3 regions of the Janthinobacterium sp. MP5059B genome follow, and region 3 is predicted to be linked to each of the others. Evidence: predicted binding sites of a transcription regulator. Region 3 holds the regulator's gene; each other region holds the start of a gene.

Region 1 (4,129 bases), 720 kb from region 3:
GAGGGACGATGGCGGCCATGCTAAAGCAAAACGCACAGGCCGGCAATCGCCGGGCTTGCCAAACAGGCTTGTAAAATCAACAGGCGAAAAAAAGCCACCTTCCGTAGAAGGTGGCTTTCGGGGCCGCCGGGAGGCGCTGGCAGCTTTTGGTCTGCCAGCCCTGTCCCTGCGTATGCGGCCAGTCGCGCCGTCGCCTGCGCGACTGGCCGCCGGACATTACATCATGCCGTCCATGCCGCCCATGCCGCCCATACCACCCATGCCGCCGCCCATGCCGCCGGCTGCTTTGTCGTCAGCGATTTCGCAGACCATGCAGTCGGTCGTCAGCATCAGCGAAGCGATCGAAGCGGCGTTTTGCAGCGCCGAACGGGTCACTTTGGCTGGGTCCAGGACGCCCATTTCCACCATGTCGCCATACGTGCCGTTGGCAGCGTTGTAGCCGTAGTTGCCCGAGCCAGCCAGTACGGCTGCCACGACGACCGAAGCTTCTTCGCCAGCGTTTTGCACGATCATGCGCAGTGGCTCTTCCATTGCGCGCAGGACGATCTTGATACCAGCGTCTTGATCAGGATTGTCGCCCTTGACCGTGATGTTGGCGCGTGCGCGCAGCAGGGCTACGCCGCCGCCTGGCACGATGCCTTCTTCCACGGCAGCGCGGGTCGCGTGCAGTGCATCTTCAACGCGGGCTTTTTTCTCTTTCATTTCGACTTCGGTGGCTGCGCCAACCTTGATCACGGCAACGCCGCCAGCCAGTTTGGCGACGCGCTCTTGCAGTTTTTCACGGTCGTAGTCCGAGGTCGCTTCTTCGATCTGTACACGCACTTGTTTCACGCGTGCTTCGATCGAAGCTGCTTCGCCGGCGCCATCGATAACGATGGTGTTTTCCTTGCCCACTTCGATGCGTTTCGCTTGGCCCAGTTCGGCCAGGGTCACTTTTTCCAGGGTCAGGCCGACTTCTTCAGCGATCACTTGGCCGCCGGTCAGGACAGCGATGTCTTCCAGCATGGCTTTGCGGCGGTCGCCGAAGCCAGGTGCTTTCACTGCGCAAGTTTTCAGGATGCCGCGGATGTTGTTCACAACCAGGGTGGCCAGCGCTTCGCCTTCGATGTCTTCTGCGATGATCAGCAGTGGACGGCCAGCTTTTGCGACTTGTTCCAGTACCGGCAGCAGGTCGCGGATGTTCGAGATTTTCTTGTCGCACAGCAGGACGAATGGGCTGTCCAGCACGGCAACTTGTTTCTCCGGGTTGTTGATGAAGTATGGCGACAGGTAGCCGCGGTCGAACTGCATGCCTTCAACGATGTCCAGCTCGTCGTTCAGCGACTTGCCGTCTTCAACGGTGATGACGCCTTCCTTGCCGACTTTTTCCATCGCTTCAGCGATACGCTCGCCGATCGAGTAGTCCGAGTTTGCCGAGATCGCGCCAACCTGGGCGATTTCCTTGGTCGTGGTGCAAGGACGGGCGATTTTCGCCAGTTCTTCGACGGTGGCAGCAACTGCCTTGTCGATACCGCGCTTCAGGTCCATCGGGTTCATGCCGGCGGCAACGAACTTCATGCCTTCGCGCACGATGGCTTGTGCCAGCACGGTTGCGGTGGTGGTGCCGTCGCCGGCGTTGTCGCTGGTGCGGGAAGCAACTTCCTTGACCATTTGCGCGCCCATGTTCATGAGCTTGTCTTTGAGTTCAACTTCTTTCGCTACCGAGACACCATCCTTGGTGACGGTAGGGGCGCCGAACGAGCGCTCCAGGACCACGTTGCGGCCTTTCGGGCCCAGCGTTACTTTGACTGCGTTGGCGAGGATGTTGACGCCTTCGACCATCTTGGCGCGCGCTGCGTCGCCGAATACTACTTCTTTAGCTGCCATGTTCAATTCTCCTGAGTTTCGGGATGTATCTGTCTACAACGTGGAAACAATTACTTGACGACGATCGCCATGATGTCTTCTTCGCGCATGACCAGCAGCTCATCGCCGTCAACTTTGACGGTTTGGCCGGCGTACTTGCCGAACAGGACGCGGTCGCCCACTTTGACATCCAGAGGACGCACTTTGCCGTCGTCGAGAATCTTGCCATTGCCTACGGCAAGGACTTCGCCTTGATCCGGTTTTTCAGCAGCTGCATCAGGAATGATGAGGCCGGACGCAGTTTTGGTTTCCTGGTCGAGGCGTTTGACGATGACGCGATCGTTCAATGGGCGCAGATTCATACAAAACTCCTTAAAGTTCAATGGATAGGTGTTGCTAAATGAATACATGCCTGGCACAGCGCCAGACGTGCTTTCAGTGACCGCCGTTGAAAGCAGCCCGCAACGGTCAAGCAAACCCCATGTCATCCTGTCCTTGCCTGTATCCGGCAGTGGTGCATCGCGGCGTCGCCCGCCGCGTAGCGTTCCCTGCAGTGGCCTGGCAAGCACCATCATTTCCTGAGGATTGCTACGAAAGAGTTTGTTAGCACTCTCTACTAACGAGTGCTAATTATAGGGACGGTAGGGGGCTTATTCAAGGGGAACATATAGATAGATGCTGAGCAGAGCCTGCATCTACACAGGGTTTGCGCCAGCACAAGCCTCGTTCCCGGGCGTCAGCAACAGGCGCGACTCTAGCATGCCGTTCGGAGAGGGGGCGTTCCTGTACGCATAGGAAACAGAGTTTGACTATGAAATTTGATAAGATGATTGCAATTGCATATCAATATCACCACTCGCACCAGAAAGCACGCCATGCCATTCCCGATTTCCCATCCCGCCCTGCGCCTGTTGGGCGCTACTCTCGTCGGTCTCGCCTGCCTGGGCAATGCCGCGGCGCAAACGCCCACCATCGTCGACGAGATCACCGTGGCGGCCCTGACGCCGCTGGAAAAGGAAATGTTGCTCAATGACTTGTTCAACGATTTGAACAAGGATGACGACGACCAGGAAGCCCATGTGTGGGACAACGGCGGCGACAGCGGCGTGCTGGTGAAAGTCACATATAACTTCAGCAACTCCGGCATGACGGAACACAGCTTGAAGGCGCACGTGTGCCGCGACCTGAAATTCGTCGTCACCGCGGGCGACAAGTCGCAGGACCTGAGCCGCCGCACTTGTTCGCAGAACAGCGGACGCTGGGATGTGCAGGGCAAGGACCCGGCGCCCGTCGTGTATCCGCCATTCCTGTCCGACGTCACCATCGCCAAGCTCAATGCCAGGGAACAGAAAGCGCTGCTGACGGCCGCCGTGCGCACCTTGAAAGATGAAGAGGATGGCAAGACGCGCCAGTGGAGCAACAAGGGCCTGGGCAATGCGGTGCCGCTGGCAGTGCGCCTGACGCCCTCGGGTACGGACGCCAAGCCTGGCAGTTATCGCAGTACTTGCCGCGACTTGACGATGGTTCTTGACGGCAAGGGCGGACAACAGACGCTGACGCGCCGCTCTTGCGAAAACCGCTATGGCGGACTCGATATCGAACCCGATTACGTCGACGAGTAAAACGCTGCCATCGCGGCGCCGGCAGATGCGCGCACTTGGCGAAAAGCGCCGGAAAAAGCGTGTATTGTCCGCCAACTGCCCTGCATTGATGTAAATATGTGTGACAGCGGCGTGATTCGATTGACGCCCATGGAGCGTCCGCCCTATAGTGGCGGGATGATTTCCGAATTCAACGAATTATCCGACAAAATAGGCCTGCTGGCCGAAATGACCCATGCGCTGCGCCGTGAAAACGCGCAACTGCGCAAGGACAATGCCGCGCTGGCCGCCGAGAACTCCCTGTATGTGCAGCGCATGCGCGAGGCGCAGGAGCGGGTGGAAGCTTTGCTGGAAAAAATTCCCGAACTGGTGCAAGCCGGCCTGGAGCAAGCCGCTTCGGAAGCGGGCGCCTATAGTGCCGAGAACGAGAAGGAAGCGTAATGCCGCGTGTCGATGTCAATATCATGGGCCAGTCCTACAGCATGGTGTGCCGCGACGGCGAAGAGCGCGCGCTGCGCGAAGCGGCGATCTATCTCGATAGCAAAATGAAAGCCATCCGCGACGCGGGCAAGGTCAAGGGCAACGACCGCATCGCCGTGCTGGCCGCCCTGGGCGTGGCCGCGGAATTCCTCTCCGTGAAGTCGCCGCAAGGTCCGCTGTCGGAATTGACGATACTGGAAGTG
Region 2 (4,129 bases), on a different contig from region 3:
CGTGATTTTCGAAGTCTGGCCCGGCGCCGAAGGGCGCCAGGAATACCTGAACCTGGCCGCCGCGCTGCGTCCCTTGCTCGATGAAGTGGACGGTTTCATTTCCATCGAGCGCTTCAGCAGCCTGAGCGAGCCAGGCAAATTGCTGTCGCTATCCTTCTTTCGCGACGAGGCGGCGCTGGCGCAATGGCGGCAGTTGGAAGCGCACCGCGTGGCGCAAACGGCCGGCCGGCAGGGCGTGTTTGACGACTACCGGCTGCGCATTGCCGCCGTCGTGCGCGATTACGGCATGCTGGACCGGCAGCAGGCGCCGGCCGACAGCCGGCGGCGCCACAGCGTTTAGCGGGGCAGCGCGCCCTGCGTGATTTTTACTTTGACCCGATACGTGGGCTCGGCCGCATTCAGGGCGGGCGGCGTGGCCGGATCGACGTCGAGCAGGGTAAACGTCAGGTGGTTGACGGTGACGGAACTGGCGGCGCCGGGCATGGAGTCGGACAAGACGATGTCCGTGGCGCCTGCGCTGTTGAGCAAACTGAAACTGTAGCTGACGTAGCCTTTCCACACGCACACGGCGCCCTTGCGGCAGCGGCTGTCGTTGACACGTTCGAGTTTCAGGGTATCGGTGGCCGTGATGGCCACCTGTTCGCCCGGCGAGAGCACGTGGGTGACGCTGCGCGGCGTGTTTTCCGCGTCGCCGGCGCTGCCGGCCGCGCCGCAGCCAGTCAGCACGGCCAGGCAGGCGAAGAACAGGGGAAGCAGCACGGTACGGTAAGAGCGGGTCAGATAATGCATGTTTTTCCTTTCAGGTGGAGCGTCCCCGGCGTGCTTGTTCACGCGTGGGATGAAAATGATAGTAACAAAATGATATTTTTACGGCGCACTATTGGCGTGCTGCCGGTGAATTGATGCGCCAGCCACGCGGCGCGCCGATTACTGCGTAGAATGGCTGTTTTGAAAATCAGGAAACAACCATGAAAAAAACCGACCGACCTGGCCAAAAGCGATGCCAAGAAACTGATGGGAAAGATGAATGTTCCCGGCGCAGGTGCATTCGGTAAGGAAGCGGTGGTCATCGACCGCCGCGAGCAGCGCAAGCGCGATCAGGCCCTGGGCCTGGTGCCATTCGCCGTCAAGCTGAACAGCGATCTGGTCTTGCAATTGCAGACCCTGGCCAAGGAACGCGGCGCGGATCTGAATGAATTGGTCGCCGAGCTGATCACCAAGGGCTTGGCTGCAGCGTAAGGGCTGACAATGTTTATCTGTTGATAAATATCAAGTTATAAAACTAAAAGGCGCCTTGCGGCGCCTTTTGCATTGCGGCATTGCTTGCGATTACACGTAGGCTGCCAGGGCGCCCTTCATTTTTTTCAGCGCCGCCACTTCGATCTGGCGGATGCGTTCGGCCGATACGCCGAACTCTTCTGCCAGCGCGTGCAGGGTGGCGCCGGAGCCGTCGTCGTTGGCCAGCCAGCGCGCTTCGATGATGCGGCGCGAACGGGCGTCCAGCTTCGACAGTGCCGTTTCCAGGCCTTCCGATTGCAGGCGCGTCACTTGTTCCGCTTCCAGTACCTTGGTCGGCTCGCTTTGCTCCGACGACAGATAGGCGATCGGCGAAAACTTGTCGTCTTCATCGTCGGTCGGCGATTCCAGCGCGATGTCGCGGCCGCTCAAGCGGGTTTCCATCTCGATCACTTCTTCGCGCTTCACGTCGAGCAGCTTGGCCAGCGCATCGATCTGCTTTGGCGTCATCGCGTCCAGGCCCGTCTTGTGGCTGCGCAGGTTGAAGAACAGCTTGCGCTGCGCCTTCGTCGTCGCGACCTTGACCAGGCGCCAGTTTTTCAGGATGTACTCATGCATCTCGGCTTTCACCCAGTGCATGGCGTACGACACCAGGCGCACGCCCTGGTCCGGATCGAAACGCTTCACGGCTTTCATCAAGCCGATATTGCCTTCCTGAATCAGGTCGGCGTGCGGCAAGCCATAGCCCAGGTAGCCGCGGGCAATCGAGACCACCAGGCGCAGGTGCGACAGCACCAGTTCTTGCGCGGCGGCCAGGTCATTTTTTTCACGCAGGCGTGTTGCCAGCGAAATTTCTTCGTCATGGGTCAACATGGGCAGGCGGTTCACGGCCGAAATATAGGCGTCGATATTGCCCAGATTGCCAGTGAATCCGAGGCCCAGCGCATTACTTTTGGTCGGAACCAATGCGGACGTTGCGGACATCATAGTCATGTTTTCTCCCTCGTAGTCTTGCTTTGTTCCAGTTGGCCACGTCACGCGACGTGGCAGCTTGTATCTTCGTTTTTGCGTATTCGGTCTTGCACTTTGCAGATCGCGGCACCATCTTGATCTGGCGTCCATGGCGGTTCTGCTATTGGTATGTCCCTATATTAGCACTCTCTGCTTGAGAGTGCCAATCAGCACATTTAATCGACCTGATAGCCTAAATGCTATGGCGAATGAATGCTTGATATACATCTTTAAAAAGCGATTTGAACAGCGCTGCAGGCCGCTTTACGACAACATGGCCAGTCTACGGCCTCTGGCTGAAGCGAGCCTTAAGAATACTTGCTTAATATCAATATAACAGCAATATGGGGATGGCGAGACGCATGGCGGCGCGGGAGCGCCGCCATGGAAAGGAAAGTCAGTTCAGGCGCGCCAGGTGGCGCTGCACGCACAGGAAGGCGCCGATCAGACCCAGGCCGGCGCTGACGGCCAGCAAGCCGGCCATCGGCAGCGGCGCCAGCGGCACCAGCTGGAATTCGGACGCATACAGGCGGGCAAACTCGGCAATCGCCGTGTTCAGCGGCTGCAAGGCCAGCGCCACGGCGCTCAGGGCCAGCGCACCGGCGCACAGGCCCAGCAGGGCGCCCGTGTAATAGAAGGGGCGGTGGATGAAGGTATCGGTGGCACCGATCAATTTCGAGATGCTGATTTCATCGCGCTGCTGCATCACCTGCAGGCGGATGGTATTGAAGACCACGGCGATCACGGCCACGCCCAGCGTGATCGCCAGCAGCAGCAGCACCAGGCGCAGCACACCCAGCAGGGCCGCCAGGCGCTTGACCCAGGCCGAATCGACTTGCGCCGATTCCACGAATGGCAGCTGGCGCAACTGTTCCGCCACCGCATCGACATCCTGCGCTTCGCTGGCGCTGCTGAAGGCATCGAGTTTCAGCACATAGCTGTCGGGCAGGGGATTGTCGCCCAGGGTGCTGAGCACATCGGCCAGGCCGCTCTTGTTTTTCAGCGAGTCCAGCGCCTGTTCGCGCGGGATGAAGACGATCTTCGCCTTTTGCGGGCCCACGATCTTGCGCATGGCGCCCGCCAGGGCCACGGCTTGCTCGCGCGGCGTGTCGATCTTCAGGAAGACGCTGATTTCCGGGTCGACCGACATCTGTTCCGACATGGGGCGCACGTTGTCGAGCATGGTCAAGCCGGCGAACGGCAGCGACAGGGCGATGGCGACGACGAGCACGTTCAATAGAAAGCCGCCCGGCGACTTGCGCAAGTGAATCAGCGCCGAACCGAGGGCGAAGCGGTGTTGACGGAACCAGCCTCTCATGCCTGCTCTCCCTGCGCGTCGTCCTGGTCGGGAGAGGGCGCAAAATCGGGATCGGGCGGCGCGAAGACGGGCGCCTGCGTGGCCTTGTCGATGGCGACCAGCTGGCCGTTTTTCAGGTGGATCACGCGGGCGGCGGCGTCGAGCATCTGTTCGTCATGGCTGGAAATGAGGCAGGTCACGCCCACGGAGTGGAATGCTTTCAGGGCGTCGAGCACCTTGTTGGCGCTGGCGCGGTCCAGGTTGGCCGTCGGTTCGTCGGCCAGGATGATCTGCGGTCGGTTGACGATGGCGCGCGCGATCGACACGCGCTGCTGTTCCCCGCCCGACAGCGACAGCGGTCGCGCCATGGCGCGGTCCAGCAGTCCCACCTTGTCGAGCGCGGCGCGCGCGCGCTGTTCGGCGGCCGCCTTGTGGGCGCCGACGACGAGCAGCGGCAGCATGACGTTGGCCAGGATGGAGCGGTCGTTGAGCAATTTTTGCTGCTGGAAGATCAGGCCCATGTTGCGGCGCAGGAAGGGCACGCCGGCCGGCTTGATCTTCGCCATATCCTGGCCATTGACGATC
Region 3 (4,129 bases):
GCTGCCACCGCAGGCTGCCAGTGTGACGGCGCAAGCCGCCGCCAGCATCGAGCGCAGGTACAAATTTTTCATACATTCTCCAAAACGAATTAGGTTGGGTAGCGCAACGCGGACGCTGGCGCCGCATTGGAATGGCGCCTATTTTAGTCTATCTGGCAAGCTGAATGATCTTGCCTTGTATCACCCTGTAACAATTTTTCGCCGGGAAGCGCTGGCCCGGCCCCATTTCATGGAGGCGCAGCCATGCCGGCGGCGGCGATCAATGCGACAATAGAGGCAGGCTGCGCACTGTGGCGTGGCATCCACCGTGAATCCCATGTCTCTTGCCCCTGTAAAACCTGCCGTGCCGCCCAAGGCCATCCTGTTCGACCTCGACGATACCTTGTGGCCCATCGCGCCCGTGATTGCCGCAGCGGAAACCCTGCTGCACGACTGGCTGGCCACGCATGCGCCCAAGGTGGCGCAGCAGTTTTCCATCGAGGTGCTGCGCCAGCACCGCCTGGCCATGCTCCATGAACAACCGCATTTCCATGGCAACCTGATCGAGTTGCGCCGCGCCGGCTTGCTGGCCGCCTTCGAGGCGGCCGGCGAGGATCCTGTCCTGGTCGATGGCGCCATCGCGCAGTTCCTGGCTGCGCGCCATCGCGTCCAGCCGTATGACGACGTCTTGCCTGGCCTTGCCTGGATGGGCCAGCGCATGCTGGTCGGCTCGATTTCGAATGGCAATGCGGACCTTGAAATTATCGGCCTGGCACAGCATTTTAAAGTCTCCATCGCCGCCAGCGATTTCGGCGTGGCCAAGCCTGACGCGAGCATCTTCCTGGCCGCTTGCGCCGCGCTGGGCGTGGCGCCGCATGAGGCCGTGTATGTGGGCGACGACCTGTATTTCGACGTCACGGGAGCGCAAGGAGCGGGCATGCGCGCCGTGTGGATGAACCGCAAGGGCAGCGACGCGCATCTGGCCGCCGGCGTGCAGCCCGACGCCATCTGCGCCAACTTCGATGAATTGCTGCTGTGGCTGCAGGGGCAACTGGAAGATTGATCGCCGCGGGGCGGGCGAACGTGCATAATAGGTGCTGTTGATGCACGTTCGGCCGCTTTCGTTGCCGCTTGCTTAACAACATACTTGCTTAAATAAAACACCATGCAACTCGATACACGTGCCCAAACACTGCTGAAAGCCCTGGTCGAGCGATATATCGCCGACGGCCTGCCGGTCGGTTCGCGCGCCTTGTCGAAAATTTCCGGCCTGGACCTGTCGCCGGCCACGATCCGCAACATCATGGCCGACCTGGAAGAACTCGGTTATGTGTCCAGCCCTCACACCTCGGCCGGACGCATCCCCACGCCGCGCGGCTACCGCATCTTTGTCGATACCTTGCTGACCGTCCGGCACCTGGACGAGCATCTGGTGGAGTCGCGCATGCGCCTGCAGACGCCGCAACCGCAAAAAACCATTGCCAACGCGGCGCAGATGCTGTCATCGCTGTCGCAGTTTGCCGGCGTCGTGCTCACTCCGCGCCGCGAATCCGTATTCCAGCAAATCGAATTCCTGCGCCTGTCCGAAAAACGCATCCTGCTCGTCATCGTCGCCCCCGGCGGCGACGTGCAGAACCGTTTATTGCTGACGGAGGCCGACTATACGCCGGCGCAACTGGTGCAATCGGCCAATTACATCAACCAGAATTATGGCGGCCTGTCATTCGATGCCGTGCGCGTGCGCCTGCAGGGTGAATTGCGCCAGTTGCGCGACGATATGGGCAGCCTGATGCAGGCGGCCGTGGAAGCGGGCAGCGAAGCGATGGCCGACCATAGCGATGACATGGTGATTTCCGGCGAGCGCAACTTGCTCAGCGTGAGCGATCTGTCATCGAATATGCATTCGCTGCGCCAGATGTTCGACATGTTCGAGCAAAAAACGGGTTTGATGCAGCTGCTCGACGTATCGAGCAAGGCGACGGGCGTGCAGATATTCATCGGCGGCGAATCGAACCTGGTGCCGATGGATGAGATGAGCGTGGTGACGGCGCCGTATGAAGTCAACGGCAAGATCGTGGGCACGCTGGGAGTGATCGGACCGACGCGCATGGCCTACGAGCGCGTCATCCCGATTGTCGATATCACGGCCAAGTTGCTGTCAAGCGCGCTCAGCCATCATTGATCGTACTGCCTGGCGCGCCAGCCGCCCCGTGGGAGCGGCCAGCTGTGGTCAGGCGGTTTTGTGCGGGCAAGCCGTCTTGATGCAGTTGCCATAGATGGCCAAGGCGTGTTCGGCGATCTTGAAGCCGCGCTCTTCGGCTACCTTTTGCTGGCGCACTTCGATGTCTTCGTCGAAGAATTCTTCGACCCGGCCACAGTCGAGGCACACCAGGTGGTCGTGGTGGGAACCTTCGTTGAGCTCGAAAATCGCCTTGCCGGTTTCAAAATGGTTGCGGTTGAGCAAGCCTGCCTGTTCGAATTGCGTCAGGACGCGGTAGACAGTTGCCAAGCCGACATCCATATTGTCGGCCAGCAGAATCTTGTAGACGTCTTCCGCGGTCAGGTGGCGTACCGGGCTACTCTGGAAGATATCGAGTATCTTCAGCCGTGGCAGGGTGGCTTTCAGGCCGCTTGCCTTGAGATCACTAGGATTGTTACTCATGTTTGTTGCTCGTATGTGGGTCAGGTGCTTTATCATATAGCGTTTTAGCGGGGAGTGCCAAAATATGCATTTTTTGGCAGGCCGGCCACTCCTGGCGTTTTGTTCATCAAATTGAGGTCATTTATGCGCGTAACACCGGCTGTATTGCCATCTCTCTGGCACCGTATTTCATTTCGAGCACCAGTCGTGGCAGGCATGGTCTGTGTCGCGCTGGCCATGTCCGGCTGCGCCAGCCGTGGCATCCTTGGCGAAAAGCCGGCAGCTGCTCAAAAAGAAGGCAAGGAACTGGTCCCCGAACAGGGCGCACAAACGACCACCATTACGCCACTGCAAAAATTCATGTGGTTTTTCTCGCCCTACCGTCCTGACATTCAACAAGGCAACTTTGTCTCCGAAGAGATGCTGGCTCAGTTGAAAGTGGGCATGACGCGCGACCAGGTGCGTTTCGTCCTCGGCACCTCGCTGCTGACCGATATCTTCCATGCCGACCGCTGGGATTATCCATTCCGCCTGGCCCGGGGCAGTGGCGAAACCACCAGCAGCCGCGTGGTCGTGTACTTCGGCAAGGATGGCAAGGTTGAACGTTTCGAAGGCGGCAACTTGCCGACGGAGAAAGAATACATCGACCGTATCGCCGGCCCGTCGCCGTTCGCCAAGGTTGCCAAGGCCGACGTGCCTGCCGCCGCCGTGCCATCGCCCGTGGCGCCAAGCGCCGTGCCCGTGCCGGCCGATGCCGCGCCCGCCATTCCTGTGAGTAAGCCGGAAGTGACGCCTGCGCCTGCCGCCGAGCCTGCACCTGCTGCCGAACCCACCAAATAAGTTGCTGTAAGAGAATAAAATGACTGAACTGAAAATTGCCATCGCTGGCGCCAGCGGCCGCATGGGCCATATCCTGATCGAAGCGGTCAGCAATGCGCCTGACGCCGTGCTGGCCGGCGCCCTCGACCGCGCTGGTTCGCCTTCCGTCGGCCAGGATGCGGCCGCCTTCCTGGGCAAGCCTGCCGGCGTGCTGATCGCATCCGATCTGGCCACCGGCCTGGCCGGCGCCGATTACCTGATCGACTTCACGCGTCCCGAAGGCACTTTGCAGCATCTGGCGTATTGCGCCGAGCATGGCATCAAGATGATCATCGGCACCACGGGTTTCGATGATGCGGGCAAGGCCGCCATTGCCGCCGCCGCCGAAAAGACGGCCATCATGTTCGCGCCGAACATGAGCGTGGGCGTGAATGTCACCATGAAGCTGCTGGAACTGGCCGCGAAAAGCCTGTCCGAAGGCTACGATATCGAGATCATCGAAGCGCATCACCGCTTCAAGGTCGATGCGCCATCGGGCACCGCCCTGCAAATGGGCGAAGTGGTGGCCGGCGCCCTGGGCCGCGACCTGAAGGAATGCGCCGTGTACGGCCGCGAAGGCGTGACGGGCGAACGCGACCCGTCGACCATCGGCTTTGCCACCATCCGCGGCGGCGATATCGTCGGCGATCA

Evidence for each region. Region 3 encodes HrcA, which represses chaperone genes, less so after heat shock. Its sites were predicted from a motif close to TTAGCACTCNNNNNNNNNGAGTGCTAA; they were not measured.
Region 1: a site for HrcA is predicted at 2,449-2,475, ahead of groES (co-chaperone GroES). Genes of this name have one in related genera too.
Region 2: a site for HrcA is predicted at 2,388-2,414, ahead of rpoH (RNA polymerase sigma factor RpoH). Genes of this name have one in related genera too.

The regions. Positions count from the first base shown of each region.
Region 1 covers NZ_LRHX01000016.1:418,228-422,356, reverse strand. The annotation lists gene groL (chaperonin GroEL) at 217-1,866, opposite strand; gene groES (co-chaperone GroES) at 1,917-2,207, opposite strand; gene JAB1_RS18960 (hypothetical protein) at 2,721-3,467, shown strand; gene JAB1_RS18955 (DUF904 domain-containing protein) at 3,597-3,887, shown strand; gene JAB1_RS18950 (cell division protein ZapA) at 3,887-4,129, shown strand, end outside.
Region 2 covers NZ_LRHX01000002.1:65,785-69,913, reverse strand. The annotation lists gene JAB1_RS00960 (antibiotic biosynthesis monooxygenase) at 1-340, shown strand, start outside; gene JAB1_RS00955 (hypothetical protein) at 337-789, opposite strand; gene JAB1_RS00950 (hypothetical protein) at 1,015-1,239, shown strand; gene rpoH (RNA polymerase sigma factor RpoH) at 1,330-2,229, opposite strand; gene ftsX (permease-like cell division protein FtsX) at 2,645-3,565, opposite strand; gene JAB1_RS00935 (ATP-binding cassette domain-containing protein) at 3,562-4,129, opposite strand, start outside.
Region 3 covers NZ_LRHX01000016.1:1,143,188-1,147,316, reverse strand. The annotation lists gene JAB1_RS22245 (hypothetical protein) at 1-72, opposite strand, end outside; gene JAB1_RS22240 (HAD family hydrolase) at 317-1,042, shown strand; gene hrcA (heat-inducible transcriptional repressor HrcA) at 1,145-2,161, shown strand; gene fur (ferric iron uptake transcriptional regulator) at 2,210-2,641, opposite strand; gene JAB1_RS22225 (outer membrane protein assembly factor BamE) at 2,837-3,460, shown strand; gene dapB (4-hydroxy-tetrahydrodipicolinate reductase) at 3,480-4,129, shown strand, end outside.